DNA from 3 places in the Streptomyces sp. CRN 30 genome. Region 2 is predicted to be linked to each of the others. Evidence: riboswitches for the same ligand, from Rfam matches in the RefSeq annotation. Region 2 holds a riboswitch; each other region holds the start of a gene.

Region 1 (5,585 bases), on a different contig from region 2:
CGCAGGCAGCGGAAAAAGCCCCCCGGAAATTACACTGCACTTTGTATACGGCTTCCGTGTTAATGCCGCGCGCTCGACATGTTTACGTGGTGTTGCGAAGTCCTCACACGGTCGGCGCGGTCCCCGTGGGGGAAGCGCAGCCGGTGCGTGTCGGCCGCCCGCTCCTGGTGCAGGGCCGTGATCGCCCGCGCCCGGTCGCCGTCCCCGCGCGCGACGGCGTCGACGATGCCGCCGTGCTCGGCCCAGGACCGCACCGGATCGGCGGGCGCCTCCACCGTGTACATCCAGGCGATCTTGTGCCGCAACTGGGCGAGGGTCGAGGTCAGCGCGGGGCTGCCGGACGCCTGGGCGAGCGTCTCGTGGAACCAGCCGCCCAAGGAGCGCAGGTCCTCGCTGTGGCCCCGGCGCGCCCGCTCCTGCCCCAGTCTGACCAGGCCGCGCAGCACCTTGAGGTGTGCCTCGGTGCGGCGCTGGGCGGCCCGTGCGGCGCCCAGCGGCTCCAGCAGCGTGCGCATCTCCAGCACGTCGGCGGCCTCCTGCTCGGTCGGCTCCGCGACACACGCGCCCGCGTGCCGGCGGGTGACCACGAAGCCCTCCGCCTCCAGGGTGCGCAGGGCCTCGCGCACGGGGACGCGCGAGACGCCGTAGCGGCGGGCCAGCACTTCCTCGGTGAGTCTGCTGCCGCGCTCGTGGACCCCCGCGACGATGTCATCACGGATCGCCGTGCATACCGAGTGCGCCGGAATACGCATGACCGGACCTCCGCCTTAATACCCGTGATGCGCCGCCGATTGACGCGTGTTCCCGCGACTCTATTGCAGGGCACCGGAATTTCCGACGCCGGGCCGGAATCCATGGATATTTTTTGGACAGCGGACGTGTCACAACGGACATGTCATCACGACATGCCGCAACGGACGCGGCGCACTGACCCCTCACCACGGAACGCCTCACCACGGAACGCCTCACCACAGGGCGCGTCACCACGGAGCGCGCCACCGCGGACGGCGAAAGCCCCGGCTCGGGGGAGAGCCGGGGCTTCCTGGGGCTTCTGGGCCTTCGGGCGCGGGGCGGGGTGTCCGCCGCCGGGGGCTCGCTCTCCGGTCCAGGGGGCGCCGCCCCATGGGTCGTCGCCTGAGGGACTGTCGCCGCAGGATGAACGTCTCAGGGGGTCAGACGTTCACGCCGTGCGCGCGCAGATAGGCGACGGGGTCGATGTCGGTGCCGTACTCGGCCGTCGTACGGACCTCGAAGTGCAGGTGCGCACCGGTGACGTTGCCGGTCGCCCCGGAGACGGCGATCTGCTGGCCCGGGACGACCGCCTGGCCGACGGACACACCGATGGACGACAGGTGGCCGTACTGGGTGTACGTGCCGTCGTTCATCCGGAGCACGATCTGGTAGCCGTACGAGCCGCCCCAGCCCGCCTCCACGACGGTGCCGGAGCCGACCGCCTGGACGGCCGTGCCGGAGGCGGCGTGGAAGTCGACGCCGGTGTGGCTGCCGGAGGACCAGACGGCGCCACCGCTCTTGTAGCCGGTCGAGACGTACGAGCCGGCGATCGGGGAGACATAGGTGCTCAGACGCTTGCGCTCGGCCTCGCGGGCGGCGCGCTCCTCGGCCTCGCGGTCCTCCTCGGCCTTCACCGAGGCGAGCTGCACCGCCAGCGCCTCGGCCTCCTCGCGGGCCCGCTTCTGCGCGGCGGCCGCCTCGGCTGCCTGCCGCTGGGCGGCGGCCTGGGCGCCGACCTGCTCGGCCATCGAGTCGCCGATGCTGAGGGCCAGGGTGAGGCCGGTCTGCTCGGCGGAGGGGTCCGCGGCGAGCGCGGGAGAGGCCAGGGTCCCGATGACGCCGGTGGTGGTGAGCGCGGCGACACCCACGGTGCGCGTGGTGGCCTGCTTCACCCGGCTGGGACGACGGTGCTTCCCGGTGGCGCAGCTGAACGCCATGAAGTGGCTGGTCCTTTCCTTCCCTCTCGCCTACCGGGTTAGCTGACGGGTTCGGAGCAGGAAGGTCTCCTACGAGCTCCCTCCACCAGGTGGAGAGCGCCCGATTCACCCCAGGGGACTTCGGTTGGGTCCCCGGCTCCCCTGGCTCGCGCCATGCGGGGACTCGGCGATGACTGTCCGGCGCCGCGGGTGCGGCATGGTGCCTGACGAACAGCCGGACCGACGCTAAGGGTCCCGTCTTTCGAACAACAAACGAAAGACAGGTTTTGTAGCGTACGCCACAGGGCAGACAGCCCAACTCGGCCCCAATACGGGCAAAGCGGGACCCTGGTGGTTCTTCAGCCACCAGGGTCCCGCTGTCGGCGCCAGGCCGGCGGCTTCCGTCCGCCCGGCCCCGCCCGGCCCCTACTCCGCCCGGACGACGGTCACTTCGCCGATGCCGAGGGCGCCCACGGGCTCCTCGATCTGTGCCGCGTCGCCGACCAGGACGGTCACCAGCCGGTCCCCGGGGAAGGCGTTCACGGCGGCGGCGGTGGCCTCCACCGTGCCCGTCTCGGCCAACTGCCGGTACAGCGTCGCCTGGTAGTCGTCGGGCAGGTGCTGCTCGACCTGGTCGGCCAGCGTGCCCGCGACGGCCGCCGCCGTCTCGTACTTCAGGGGCGCGACCCCGACGAGGTTCTGCACCGCGACGTCGCGCTCGGCGTCCGTCAGGCCGCCCTCGGCGAGGGTGCGCAGCACGGTCCACAGGTCCGCCAGCGCGGGACCGGTGTTGGGCGTGTCGACGGAACCGCTGATGGCGAGCAGCGAGGCCCCGGTGCCGTCGGGCGCGGAGCGCAGCACCTGGCCGAACGCCCGCACACCGTAGGTGTAACCCTTCTCCTCGCGCAGCACGCGGTCGAGGCGCGAGGTGAGGGTGCCGCCGAGGCAGTAGGTGCCGAGCACCTGGGCGGGCCACACCCGGTCGTGCCGGTCCGGGCCGACGCGGCCGATGAGCAGCTGCGTCTGGACGGCGCCGGGGCGGTCCACGATGACGACGCGGCCGGTGTCGTCGGCGGTCACCGGCTCCACGGGCCGCGGCTCGGCCGAGGAGCCGGTCCAGGCGCCCAGGGTGTCGCCGAGCAGCCCGTCGAGGTCCACGTCGGTGAGGTCGCCGACGACGACCGCGGTGGCCGTGGCCGGGCGGACGTGCTTCTCGTAGAAGGCGCGCACGGCCGCCGAGTCGATGGCCGCGACGGTGTCCTCGGTGCCCTGGCGCGGGCGCGACATGCGCGAGGAGGCCGGGAACAGCTGCCTGGAGAGCTCCTTGGCGGCGCGGCGGGCCGGGTTGGCCAGCTCGTGCGGGATCTCGTCGAGCCGGTTGCGCACCAGCCGTTCGACCTCGCCGTCGTCGAACGCGGGCGCCCTGAGGGCGTCGGCGAGCAGGCCGAGCGCCTTGGGCAGCCGGGAGACGGGCACCTCGAGGCTGATGCGGACGCCGGAGTGGTCGGCGTGCGCGTCGAGGGTGGCGCCGCAGCGCTCCAGCTCGGCGGCGAACTCCTCGGCGGAGTGCTTGTCGGTGCCCTCGGTGAAGGCGCGCGCCATGATCGTGGCGACGCCGTCGAGGCCCGTCGGCTCGGCGTCCAGGGGCGCGTCGAGCAGCACCTCCACGGCGACGACCTGCTGGCCGGGGCGGTGGCAGCGCAGCACGGTCAGCCCGTTGTCCAGGGTGCCGCGCTCGGGGGCCGGGAACGCCCAGGGCCGGGCCTCGCCGGCCCGGGGCTGCGGGTGGAAGTCCATGGTGGCGAGTTCGGTCACTTCGCCGGCTCCTCGTTCTCGTCGGTGGCTACGGCGGTGGCGGCGGCCTCGGGATCCTCCGCGGCCTCCTCGGCGGCGACCGGCTCGTACACGAGCACCGCGCGGTTGTCGGGCCGCAGGCGGGCCTTGGCGATCTCCCGCACTTCCTCGGCGCTCACGTCGAGGACGCGCTGCACGGCGGTCAGCGCGAGCTGCGGGTCGCCGAACAGGACCGCGTACCGGCACAGTTCGTCGGCGCGGCCCGCGACCGTGCCGAGCCGGTCCAGCCACTCGCGCTCCAGCTGGGCCTGGGCGCGCTCCATCTCCTCGGCGGTGGGGCCCTCCGCGGCGAACCGGGCGAGCTCCTCGTCGACGGCGGCCTCGATGACCGGGACCTCGACGTCACCGGAGGTCTTGACGTCCAGCCAGCCCAGGGAGGGCGCCCCGGCGAGCCGGAGCAGCCCGAACCCGGCGGCGACGGCGGTGCGGTCGCGCCGCACCAGCCGGTTGTACAGGCGGGAGGACTCGCCGCCGCCGAGGACGGTCAGCGCCAGGTCGGCCGCGTCCGCCGCGCGCGTGCCGTCCTCGGGGAGCCGGTAGGCGGCCATCAGCGCCCGCGCGGGCACCTCCTCCTCGACGACCTCGCGCAGCTGCCCGCCCATGACGTCGGGCAGCGAGCCGTCGCGGGGCGCGGGCTTGCCGTCGTGCCCGGGGATGGACCCGAAGTACTTCTCGACCCAGGCGAGCGTCTGCTCGGGGTCGATGTCACCGACCACGGAGAGCACCGCGTTGTTGGGCGCGTAGTACGTGCGGAAGAACGCGCGCGCGTCCTCCAGGGTGGCCGCGTCCAGGTCGGCCATCGACCCGATCGGGGTGTGGTGGTAGGGGTGGCCCTCCGGGTAGGCGAGGGCCGTCAGCCGCTCGAACGCGGTGCCGTAGGGGACGTTGTCGTAGCGCTGGCGGCGCTCGTTCTTGACGACGTCCCGCTGGTTCTCCATGGACTCCTCGTCCAGGGCGGTGAGCAGCGAGCCCATGCGGTCGGCCTCCAGCCAGAGGGCGAGCTCCAGCTGGTGGGCGGGCATGGTCTCGAAGTAGTTGGTGCGCTCGAAGCTGGTGGTGCCGTTGAGCGAACCGCCCGCGCCCTGGACGAGCTCGAAGTGGCCGTTGCCCGTCACCTGTCCGGAGCCCTGGAACATCAGGTGCTCGAAGAGGTGAGCCAGGCCGGTACGGCCCTTGACTTCGTGCCGGGAGCCGACGTCGTACCAGAGGCACACCGCCGCGACCGGGGTCAGGTGGTCCTCGGAGAGCACCACGCGCAGGCCGTTGGCCAGGCGGTGCTCGGTCGCTGTCAGGCCTCCGGAGCCTGCCTCGGCGGTGGCCGTGTGACCCATGGGCATGTACGTCCCTTCGATCGCGGGAGCTTTCGTTGAAACTGCAGAATTCCTGCTGGTTCTGCCACTGTATGCAAGCGCGCGGACGCCTGGCGAAGTTCCCGGACGCGGTACGCCGAGAGCGAGATGCGGGGGGACCGGGACGGGGGTGTGCGGAGTGACGGGAGGGACGGGTGAACGGTTCCCCGACCCCTGTGCGGACGGACCCTCGGACCCGCTCCCGGACCGGCTCGACCGTGGGGTGGTCCGTGGTTGTCAGCGGGGCGGTCCACAATGGAGCGCGTCAGACACCCGTTCATGCCCCGGCAAGACTGTGAAGGAGCCGCAGCAGCGATGGCCCGCCGCAGCACGAAGACCCCGCCGCCCGACGACGCGTACGAGGAGAGGATCCTCGACATCGACGTCGTCGACGAGATGCAGGGCTCCTTCCTGGAGTACGCGTACTCGGTCATCTACTCGCGGGCCCTGCCGG
Region 2 (5,585 bases):
CGTCGGCGTCCACCACGAACGTGCCGGGCTCGCGCCAGGCGGTGACCACCCGGCGTACCCCGGCGTCCAGGATCAGCCGGGCGCAGGGCGACGGGCGGGAGGCCCGGCGGGCGCAGGGCTCCAGGCTGCTGTAGACCGTGGCGCCGGCCAGGCGCGGATCGGCGGGGTCCAGCTTCGCCAGGGCGGCCTCCTCGGCGTGGACCACGGGGTCGCCGCCCTCCCGGGAGTGGCCGCGGGCCAGCTCCGTACCGTCGGCGGCGACGACCACCGCGCCCACGCTGAACGCGGTCCGCGAGGGCGGGCAGTCGGCCGCCAGTTCGCACGCGAGCGCCAGCCACTGCCGGTCGGCGGCGGACGCCGACGTGCCGGTGCCGGGCACCGTGGGGGCGTACCGCAGGAGCACGACGTCACCGATCGGCCGGGTCTCCAGCAACCGGAGCCGGCTGCGCGGGCCGCCGGGGTACGGTCCGGTGCCGAACATCCGGGGGGCGTCCGGCTCGCCGACGAGGAGGGGGGCCACGACGAGCTGGAGTTCGTCGGCGAGGCCCTGCCCGAGCAGCTGGGTGTGGATGCGCCCGCCGCCCTCCACCATGAGGCGCCGGACGCCGCGTGCGGTGCCGAGGTGGTCGAGGACGGCGCGCCACTCCAGGTCGGGGCCGACGGGGACCACGTCGGCCGGCAGTCCGAGGCCGCGCAGCCGCTCGGCGCCCCGGTCGGTCGTGTAGACCGCCTTCTCGCCGCCGGTGTGCCAGAACCGCGCCGCCGGGTCGAGGTTCCCGGCCGCGGTGACGGTGACCTTCAGCGGGTACTCCGGGAGGCCGGCGGCGACCCGGGCCGCGCGCCGGTCGGGCGAGTTGACCAGGAGGCGGGGGTTGTCGGCGCGCAGGGTGCCCGCGCCGACGAGGATGGCGTCGCTCGCCGCCCGCACCTCGTCGACCCGGTCGAAGTCGGCCGCGTTCGAGAGCAGCAGCCGTTCGGGTCCGGTGTCGTCGAGGAAGCCGTCGAGGGAGACGGCCGCGGACAGCAGGACGTGGGGGTGGGGCATGGGCGTACTCCTGTGGTCATCCCGCTCGTGCGGATGCGACGCTGCCGGAACGCTGGTTCAACTTTTAAGCAATTACTACACTGTCCGCATGACGACCCGCTGGCTCACCGCCGAGGAACAGCGTGCCTGGCGCGCGTACGTCGCCGCCTCGCTGCTCCTGGAGGACGCGCTCGACCGGCAGCTCCAGCGGGAGGCCGGCCTGCCGCACCTGTACTACACCGTCCTGGCCTTCCTCTCCGAGGCACCGGAGCGGCGGCTGCGGATGACCGATCTCGCCGAGGCGCTGAAGATCACGCGCAGCAGGCTCACGTACGCGGTGACGCGCCTGGAGAGGGACGGGGCGGTACGGCGCGAGGAGTGCCCCTCGGACCGGCGGGGCAGTGTCGCGGTGCTCACGGACGAGGGGCAGGCGCTGCTGGAGCGAGCGGCGCCGGGGCACGTCGACACCGTGCGCCGGGCGGTCTTCGACCACCTCACGGCGGAGCAGGTGGAACAGCTGGAGCGGATCTGCCTGAGTGTGGCGGAGGCCGTCCAGGGCGACGGACCGCGGGCCGTGCGGCCGCCCGACGAACTGCCGTGGCGCAGGAGGTCCTGCCCTTCCGCGTGACGGGGTGCGCCTGCCGTGGCTCACTCCGGACGGTCGCCGGTCGGTCACCCGAACTGGTTGCTTGAACTTTAAAGCAGAGCTAGAGTCCTGTGCGCCGCCGTGCTTCAAAAGTGAAGCAAGGACCCGCTGCAACGGAGACCCGCATGACCGACCTCCCCGTCGCCACCCCGCGCGCCCGCGTCCGGGTGCCGCTGCGCTTCCACGACGGCTACTCCGTCGACGCCGAACTGGTCACCTTCCACGGACTGGCCGACGGCCAGGAGCACGTGGCCGTCGTCCTCGGCGAGCTCGCGCCCGGCGCGACGCCGCTGGTCCGGCTGCACTCCGAGTGCCTGACCGGGGACGTCTTCGGCTCGGCGCGCTGCGACTGCGGCCCGCAGCTGCGGGAGGCGGTGGAGCGGATCGCCGACCGCGGCGGAGTGCTCCTCTACCTCCGTCAGGAGGGCCGGGGCATCGGTCTCTACAACAAGCTCGACGCGTATGCGCTCCAGGACGAGGGCCTCGACACCTACGCCGCCAACGCGGCCCTCGGCCTGCCCGAGGACGGCCGGGACTACACCGCCGCCGCCCAGATGCTGCGGGCGCTCGGCCTCGACGGGCTCGACCTGCTCTCCAACAACCCCGACAAGGCGCGGCAGCTGCGCGACCTGGGGGTCGAGGTCCGTGACCGCGTCGCCACGGGCGTCTTCACGACCGACCACAACGTCCGGTACCTGCGGGCGAAGGTCCTCCAGACCCAGCACACCCTGCCGCTGGCGGAGTTGACGATGCCGGCGATGCCGACGTCGTCGCCGGCGCTGACCGGCCTGACGGAACGCACGGCGGGCTGACCGGGCCGCGAGGCCGTCACCAAGCGTGTCCGGGCGACTCCCGCCGCATAACAACTGACGCACCATCAGAAACTTGGATGTTTCCCGGCCGGAGGCAACTCGCCCGATTTCCGCATGCCATGACCCTTTGGTCCGGCGCGAAAGTCGCAACGATCACATGGAACTGCTTGGAATACGGCCTGCGCGTCTATTAACGTTCGATAACGCAGCGCGGTAGTCCCAGCCGTCACAAGAGACGGCTCCGTGCGCACGCGCCGAATCCCGCAAGGGAACCGGGGAACCACCAATTGGGGTGAATCGTGCGGATATCGCCGTGGAGACACGGCCGGTATACGCGCGTAGGAGACCTTCCTGTTCCGAACCCGTCAGCTAACCCGGTAGGCGAGAAGGAAGGAAAGGAGTACGCCTACGTGGCGTCCAACCGGCCTGCGACCGAAACTCCGGTCGACCCCTTCATGCCGAGCCAGAAGAACGGCGACACTTTCGGCTACGGCACCTACAACGGTGAGAACGAGGGTCCCTGGCAGGAGTGGAACCCCACGGCGGACTCCGTCCGTCCCGTGCGCGGCCGGCACCGCGTGGCCAAGCAGCGCGGCGGTGGACTCGCCCGCAGCTCCACCGTTCTCGGCGTCGGCGTCATAGCCGCGGTCGGCGCGGGCGGCATGGCCACCGCGCAGACCGGCAAGCCCCCGGTGTCCATATCGATGCCCGACCTGCCGAACGTCGGATCGGTGTTCGCCGCCGACACCGACGAGGAGCCCCAGGGCTCCGCCACCGCGCTCAGCACCGCCGGCCTCACCGTCGCCGACGGCGAGCAGGGCACCTCGGACGCCGGCGAGGTGCTGCGCGCCCGCATCATGCAGCAGGCCGAGTCGCAGCAGGACCAGGTCGACGCCGCCGCCGCGGCCGCCGCCGAGGAGAAGGCCGCGCTGGAGGCCGCCGAGCGCGCCGCCGAGGAGCGGAAGGCCGCCGAGGAGAAGGCCGCCGCCGAGAAGAAGAAGGCGGAGGAGGAGGCCGCGAAGAAGGCCGAGGCCGAGCGCCTCGCGAAGCTCGCCCGGCAGTTCGTGCTCCCGACCTCCTCGTACACCATCACCTCGACCTTCGGTCAGGCCGGCGCCTACTGGTCCTCCGGCTACCACACCGGCATCGACTTCGCCGCGCCCACGGGCACCCTGCTCAAGGCGGTCCACAGCGGCACGATCACGCAGGCGGGCTACGACGGCTCGTACGGCTACAAGACCGTGCTCACCCTCGACGACGGCACCGAGATCTGGTACGCCCACCAGTCCTCGATCAGCGTCAGCGTCGGCCAGAAGGTCGCGACCGGCGACGTCATCGGCCGCGTGGGCGCCACGGGCAACGTCACCGGCGCCCACCTGCACATGGAGGTCCACCCCGGCGGCAGCGGCTCGGGCATCGACCCGATGGCGTGGCTGCAGAGCAAGGGCCTCAACCCCTGACGTCACCCCTGGCGTAGCTCCTGCGGGCTGCTCACTGTTCACGATTCTTCGGCCGGACGTACGCAATGCGTACGTCCGGCTCGGACGTTGAAGTGAAGCATGACTTCTCTTCGCAAGCTCGGCTCGTCCGACCTCGAGGTGTTCCCGCTCGCCCTCGGCGGCAACGTCTTCGGCTGGACCGCCGACGAGGCACGGTCCTTCGCCGTGCTCGACGCCTACACGGCCGCCGGCGGCAACGCCGTGGGCGATCTGACGCTCACCGACGAGGAGCTCGCCCGGCTCACGGAGGCGTCCGAGGCACGCTGACGGCGCCGGTGCGGCAGGGGCCGTGTCCCGCGAGCGGCGGCTGTCCGCGTGACGTCTACGACCGGTAGGGGTTGTGGTCGTGCGCGGAGTGCGTGCTGTACGCGGGATACGGCTCGGGCCCGGAGTGGGGCGCGACCGGGCCGGGCTGGTGCACCGGTGCGTAGCCGTAGCCGTACCCGTACCCGTGGCCATGGGTGTGCGCGTACGCCGGCCAGGCCGCCGCGGGGCCCGGTGCCACGGCCCGCGCCGCGTAGCCGAACGCCGGCCGCGCGATCTCCCGGCGCCGCCACAGCTCGAAGAGCAGTTCCCGTTCCCGTACGACGAAGTCGGCGCCCGCCCGGCCCCGGCGCCCACGGCGCCGCAGGAGGGCGAGCGAGGTCGCGTACGTCTCGTACTCGGTGACCGCGCGGGCCGCCGCCGGGCCCCCGTGGTGCCCGGCGTGGTCGCGGGCCAGCCGCCGTGCCCGCAGGCTGCCGAGGGCGTACGGCTCGGCCGGCGTGAGCCAGCCGGCGGCCACGTAGGCGGGCAGTTCCTCGCGCACGGTCCGCAGCTCCCGCTGCCGCGCCCAGATGACCAGCCAGGTCAGCAGTCCGAACGCGGGCATCATGAAGGCCGTGTACACCGCGATGAAGCCGAACTGGCCGAAGGTCGTCGAGCCGTTCCACAGGGCGTGCAGGCCCATCGCCAGCAGCAGTCCGGTGAGCGGGAGGAGGACGCGGCGGACGCGCTGCCGGTCCGCGGCGAGCGCCGCCATGCCGAAGCCGATGCCCGTGAGCACCGTGAACAGCGGATGCGCGAAGGGCGACATGATCACGCGGACGAAGAAGGTCGCGGCCGTGACGGAGGCGATGCCGTCCACGCCGCTGAGCCGGTCGGTCCCGAAGGCCGTGCCGAGGTAGAGGATGTTCTCGGTGAAGGCGAAGCCGGTCGCGGTGACCCCGGCCGTGACCGCCCCGTCCACGATCCCGGTGAAGTTCCGGCGGCGGAAGAGGAAGACCAGCAGTATCGCGGCCGCCTTCGCCAGCTCCTCCACGACGGGCGCTATGACGGTGGCGCCGAGGACGTCCGCGCCGGACGGGTCCGCGGTGGTCGTCGCTATCCAGTGGACCGCGAAACTGTTCGTGACGATGGCTATCAGCGCGGCCGCGCACGCGCCCCAGGCGAAGGCGAAGAGCAGGTTCCGCCAGGGTCCGGGCGCGACCCGGTCCAGCCAGCGGAACGCGGTGATCAGCAGGGGGACGGGCAGCACCGCGAGGGCCAGCCCGACCAGGAAGCCCTCGGTGCCGGTCTGCTCGCGGACCAGGGCGAGGATGACCAGGCCGGAGAGCGCGAGCAGG
Region 3 (5,585 bases), on a different contig from region 2:
GAACGGGCCGTGCTCGGCACCGATCTCCTTGAAGCCCTCGAAGTAGCCGGTGTCGCCGCTGTGGTAGATCCGGTGCTCGTCACTCGCGACCACCCAGGAGGCCCACAGGGTGTGCTGCTTGTTGCGCAGGCCGCGGCCGCAGAAGTGGCGGGCCGGGGTCGCGGTCAGGGTGAGGCCGCCCACCTGCGTCGACTCCTGCCAGTCCAGCTCGCGTATCCGTCCCTCGGCCACGCCCCAGTGCTCCAGGTGGGCGCCGATGCCGAGGGGGACCGCGAAGAGGGTGTCCGTGCGGGCCAGCGCCTTGATCGTGGGCAGGTCGAGGTGGTCGTAGTGGTCGTGGGAGATGACGACGACGTCGAGGGGGCCGAGCGCGGACAGCGGCAGCGGCACCGGGTGGAGCCGCTTGGGGCCGGCGAAGGCGAACGGAGAGCAACGCTCGCCCCAGACGGGGTCGAAGAGCACGCGGTGCCCGTCGATCTCGGCGAGGACGCTGGAGTGCCCGGCCCAGGTCAGGCGCAGGCCGCTCGCCGGGGGCGCGGCCAGGTCGGCGGCGGTCGTGCGGTGCAGCGGCACGGGGCCCGCCGGGGCGCGGCGGGCGCGCTCCTCCTTGCGGAAGTACGCCTTGGCCATCTCCAGCCTGCCGGAACCTCCGGCGGGGAGCACGCGGGCGCCCTCCGGGTTCACGAAGACGCCGTTCGCGAAGTGCGGCGATCTGTGGATCCGGGCGAGGCGCGCTCCGCTGGGATCCGCGCCGAAGGCTGCGGGCCGCAACGCGCGTAGCCCGCGGCGCGAGGATCGGGAACCGGACACGGCACCTCCTGGTGAATACGCTGAGGCGTTCCATTATGGTCCGCCCCCATGACAGTCCCCCCAACTCCACAGGGGAACACGGGGAACAGGGGAAACACGGCGGTCAGGGCCCCTTCGGCCCCAGCGCACCCACCGGCGCGCTCCTTCCGCGGCGCTCAGGCCACCGTCCCGATACGCATCCGGATGTCCGCCGGGGAGAGGGCCCCCTTCGCCACGACGCGGTCGCCGGAGGACTCCCCGCGCAGCCGGCGCCCGATCCACGGCACCAGGTACTCGCGGGCCCACTGGATGTTGTCGCGGCGCACCTCCAGGTTGCCGCGCGGCGGGAGCGGCGGCCACGGCTGGTCCGGGTCCGCCGGGATGTCCAGGCCGAGGACCTGTCCGGCCCGCAGCGCCACCCGCGTGTGCCCCTCGGGCGACAGGTGCAGCCGGTCCGCGTCCCAGGCGCGCCGGTCCTGGATGGTCCGCAGGGACCACAGGTCCAGTACCGGGCAGCCGTACCGGTCGGCGATGGCCCGCACATGACCGTTGTACGTGGCGATCTTGCCGCGCATGCGCTTCAGCACGGGCACGGTGCGGGTGTCGAACCCGGTGGTCACCATGACGGTGCCGGCGGCCGAGGTGAGGTCGGCGACCGCGCGCTCGAAGCGCTCGGCGACCTCGTCGGGGTCGGTGCCGGGACGGATGATGTCGTTGCCGCCCGCGCAGAAGGAGATCAGGTCCGGCGCCATCTCCCGCGCCCGCGGAACCTGGTCCGCGACGATCTGGTCGAGCAGTTTCCCGCGCACGGCCAGGTTCGTGTAGCCGAATCCGCCCTCGGGGAGCCGGTCGGCGAGAAGGACCGCGAACCGGTCGGCCCAGCCGACGAACGCGCCGTCGGGTCCGGGGTCCCCGACGCCCTCGGTGAAGCTGTCGCCCACCGCCACGTACGACCCGATCACTGTTCTGCTGTCGTGCCTCATCACATCGTCTGCCACGTCGGTCCATCTTTCACCGTGGGATGTGAGCTACGCGACCGTAGGAAGGGGTTGACGGGCGGTGAGATAAGCCACTCGTCAAGTGTTGGTCAATTCCGGAATAAGACCGGCCCGGGGAACGACCCGCTCCGTACACCGTGAGGCCGGGCCCCGCGGTCGGCGGGGCCCGGCCTCACGAGTGCGTCGCCGGGTGGGTGGGTCGGTCAGGGGCGGTCAGGGTCGGTCAGAGGGAGACGCCCTTGGCGCGCAGGTACGCCAGCGGGTCGACGTCCGAGCCGTAGCCCGAGGCGGTACGGATCTCGAAGTGCAGGTGCGGTCCGGTCACGTTGCCGGTGGCGCCGGACAGGCCGACCTGCTGGCCCGCGCCCACGGTCTGGCCCACCGAGACGGAGAGCGAGGACAGGTGGGCGTACTGCGCGTAGTGGCCGTCCGCGAGCCGGACGACGACCTGGTTGCCGTACGAGCCGCCCCAGCCGGCGGAGACGACCGTGCCCGAGCCGACGGCCTTGAGCGAGGTGCCGGTCGGGACCGCGAAGTCGACACCGGTGTGGTAGCCACTGGACCACATGCTGCCCGAGACGCGGTAGGAGGTGCCCACGGCGCCGGAGACCGGGCGGGTGAAGCCGGAGGCGGAGCTGCCCCCGCCGCTGCCCTGGGCCCGGGTGTCCGACGTGTCGGCGGCCGGCTTCTCGGCCGGGGCCTCGGTCTTGCGCTCCGTCGGCGCCTTCCGCTCGGGCGCCGCCTGCTGCTCCGCCGGCGCCTTCCGCTCCGACGCCCCGCTCTTCGCCGCGGACCCGGAGTCACCGCCCGAGGACGAGGCGCCGCTGCCCGAGGACGGGGCGCCGGCGCTCGACGGGGCCCTGCCGTCGAGGCTGAGCTCCAGGCCGGGGTGGATGAGGGACGGGTTGGAGCCGATCGCCTCGCGGTTGTCCGCGTAGATCGACTGCCAGCCGCCGGTGACGTCCTGCTCCTCGGCGATCCGGGACAGGTAGTCGCCGGACTTCACGGCGTACGTCCGCGTCGTCGCGGACTTCGCGGCGGCGGCGGTGGACGTCCCGGCCTGCTGCTTGACGGCCTGGGCGGCGGCGGCCTGCTGGGCCACCGCCTGCTGCGGCGCCTGGGGGAGGCGGGGGAGCTCCGAGGTCTGGGTGACGGCCTCCGCCGGGGCCGAGGCATGGGCCCCGGTGGCCCCGATCAGGGGGAGCGCGAGCGCCGCGCCACCGGTTCCGGCGGCGGCGATCGAGCGGGTGAAGCGCTGGGTCTTCGGGCGGCGGTGCTTACCCTTGGCGGGCATGGCGCATTCCTCTCCGGCGCCTGCGAGGTGAGCTGTCGGGTTCGGGCTGGAGATGCCCGGCCGTGGTGGGCACGGCTTGACCCCTAGCCCGTTCCGGATGACCGGACCGGGCAGTCGTACCTGTGGGTCCCCCGCTCCTGCCGTGTACGGGTGAGTTGACGGCTCCGGCCGGTGGCAGGATTCGGCGTCCGCCCGGATTGACGCCGAAAGTAGGCGACTTACCGGTGCGGGGACAACCATTCGCATTTTTTGTGCGTCTTGTTTCCGGGTGGTCGAGGGGAGGTCCCGGTCACCCTCCGTCGATGAACGGTCGTCCCCTTTTCCCGACCCACCCGACAACTCCGGGCTATTACGTGGACATGACGACCACGCAACGTCACTCCTATGACCCTGGTCACGCCCGACTCGTTGACCACGCTTTACACCAGGGCCACTTGGACACCGAACGCCAATCCCGGCGAAGGAATCAAATACGACGTAGCCTGACAACCTTCGCATCGAAGTCGCCGCGCAACCCGACCGGCAGCCCGTGGTGCATCAGCACCGCACCCCGGTACGTCTCACCCGTTTCACGGCACTCATACATCCCCTTCGGGTCGAGCCCGCGCAACCGGAGCGGTGCGGGCGGCTCCCCGTAGTGCTGGGCCTGGAGCCAGGCGAGGACGACGACCTCGTCACCGAGGACGTAGCTCACGGCGCTCGGCCCGCCCGCCGGTGGCCGCAGCCGGTACAGGTCGCCGTGCTGGACGACCGGCCGGATCTCCTTGTAGAGGGCCACCCAGTCCCGCGCCTCCGCGAGTTCCCGCTCGCTCCACCGGCTGAGGTCGCCGCCGACACCGAGCACACCGGCCATGGCGCTGACGAAACGGAACGCCAGCGTACTCACCCGCCCGTTGAGCTGCTCGTTCGGGCTGTCGGTGACCCAGGCGGCCATCACGCGCGCGGGATGGATCTGGCTGAAGCCGTGCTGGATGGCGAGCCGGTCCAGGGGATCGGTGTTGTCGGAGGTCCACACCTGGTCCGTACGGGACATGACGCCGAGGTCGATGCGGCCGCCGCCGCCCGAGCAGGCCTCGAAGGCGACGCCGGGGTGCGCGGCCCGCAGCCGGTCCAGCAGCGCGTAGAAGGCGTGCACGTGCTCCACCCAGAGCTTCTGCGGGTACGGTTCGCCGGGCCAGCCGGCGTCGGTGAAGCAGCGGTTGAAGTCCCACTTCACGTAGTCGATGGGGGCGCTGGACAGCAGGGTGTCCAGCCGCTCCCACAGGTACTCCTGGACGTCCGGGCGCGCGAGGTTGAGGACGAGCTGGTTGCGCAGCTCGGTGCGGCCGCGGCCCGGCATGAACTGCACCCAGTCGGGGTGCGCCCGGTACAGGTCGCTGTCGGGGTTCACCATCTCGGGCTCGACCCAGATGCCGAACTGCATGCCGAGCGCGTGCACGTCGTCCGCGAGCGGCTTGAGACCGGCCGGGAAGCGCTCGGGGTTCGGCGTCCAGTCGCCGAGGCCCGCCCGGTCGCTGGTGCGCGCCCCGAACCAGCCGTCGTCGACCACGAACAGCTCGACCCCGAGGGACGCCGCCCGCCGCGCCAGCTCGCGCTGCTGGTCCTCCGAGATGTCGAAGTAGGTGGCCTCCCAGGAGTTGTAGAGCACCGGACGGTCACGGCCGGCGTCCGGGACGACGTGCCTGCGCTGGTACGCGTGCCAGGCCCGGCTCGCCCCGCCGAAGCCGCCGTCGCTCCACAGCCCCGCGAAGACGGGCGTCGTGAAGGTCTCCCCCGCCGCCAGCCGCAGGAGGCCGGAGTCGTCGTACCCGGCGCCGCCGGTGATCTGCACCCGCGCGTCGGGGAGCTGGGCCACGGCGATGCGCCAGGTGCCCGACCAGCCGAGCGCGCACCCGTACACCTCGCCGCGCTCCTCGGTCGCCCCGTCGGTGTCGAGCGCGACCCACGGCAGGTGCTGGTGCCCGGTGTGCCCGCGCCGGCTGCCGATGACCTTCTCCCCGTAGGTGAGGTCGGTGCGGACCAGCCGGGACTCGGCCGCCCACCGCCCGTGCAGCTGGGAGAGCCGCCAGCCCTCGCGCAGCGGGAGCGTCCAGGTCGCGGAGTCGGCGCGCAGCACCTCCACCGGCTCCGGGCCCTCGTTGGCCAGGGTCACCCGGCGCTCCACGACGTCGTCGCGCATCCGGTAGTGCAGCGTGACGGCGAGCCCGTGGTCGGTGAACCGCAGCCGCAGCTCCTCGTCCTCCACCTCGTACGCCGCGAAGGCCCATTCGGTGCCGCGCACCTCGTCCGTACGGACGGACAGCGCGGGCCGCACGAAGCGGGCACCGCCCTCGACCGGGTACTCCTCGTGCCCGTCGAGCCGGGACTCGAAGGAGTCGCGCGACGGCGGCAGGGGCCGGGCCGCGAGCTCCTCGGCGTCCGCGAGCTCGATGCGCGCACCCCAGTGGAGGTGCAGCAGTTCGCCGTCCTCGGTGAGACGCAGCGCGTAGCTGCTGGCCGGTCCC

The links. A riboswitch is a leader RNA that binds a small molecule or an ion and turns the genes downstream of it on or off. The one in region 2 is predicted to bind cyclic di-AMP.
Positions count from the first base shown of each region.
Region 1: linked by a shared signal. The riboswitch ahead of UW392_RS38965 (M23 family metallopeptidase) and the one ahead of UW392_RS02040 (M23 family metallopeptidase) in region 2 are both predicted to bind cyclic di-AMP.
Region 3: linked by a shared signal. The riboswitch ahead of UW392_RS16025 (LysM peptidoglycan-binding domain-containing M23 family metallopeptidase) and the one ahead of UW392_RS02040 (M23 family metallopeptidase) in region 2 are both predicted to bind cyclic di-AMP.

Region 1 is NZ_JAVRHI010000368.1:6,063-11,647, reverse strand. It holds gene UW392_RS38970 (GntR family transcriptional regulator) at 60-752, opposite strand; gene UW392_RS38965 (M23 family metallopeptidase) at 1,173-1,949, opposite strand; cyclic di-AMP (ydaO/yuaA leader) riboswitch at 1,962-2,128, opposite strand; gene UW392_RS38960 (pitrilysin family protein) at 2,355-3,743, opposite strand; gene UW392_RS38955 (pitrilysin family protein) at 3,740-5,119, opposite strand; gene UW392_RS38950 (DNA topoisomerase IV subunit A) at 5,447-5,585, shown strand, end outside.
Region 2 is NZ_JAVRHI010000017.1:16,070-21,654, reverse strand. It holds gene UW392_RS02055 (dihydrofolate reductase family protein) at 1-1,045, opposite strand, end outside; gene UW392_RS02050 (MarR family winged helix-turn-helix transcriptional regulator) at 1,134-1,652, shown strand; gene UW392_RS02045 (GTP cyclohydrolase II) at 1,796-2,482, shown strand; cyclic di-AMP (ydaO/yuaA leader) riboswitch at 2,725-2,881, shown strand; gene UW392_RS02040 (M23 family metallopeptidase) at 2,893-3,942, shown strand; partial or broken gene UW392_RS02035 (aldo/keto reductase) at 4,042-4,185, shown strand; gene UW392_RS02030 (PrsW family intramembrane metalloprotease) at 4,304-5,585, opposite strand, start outside.
Region 3 is NZ_JAVRHI010000160.1:45-5,629, forward strand. It holds partial or broken gene UW392_RS16015 (MBL fold metallo-hydrolase) at 1-810, opposite strand, end outside; gene UW392_RS16020 (SGNH/GDSL hydrolase family protein) at 966-1,751, opposite strand; gene UW392_RS16025 (LysM peptidoglycan-binding domain-containing M23 family metallopeptidase) at 2,011-3,081, opposite strand; cyclic di-AMP (ydaO/yuaA leader) riboswitch at 3,086-3,278, opposite strand; gene UW392_RS16030 (alpha-galactosidase) at 3,548-5,585, opposite strand, start outside.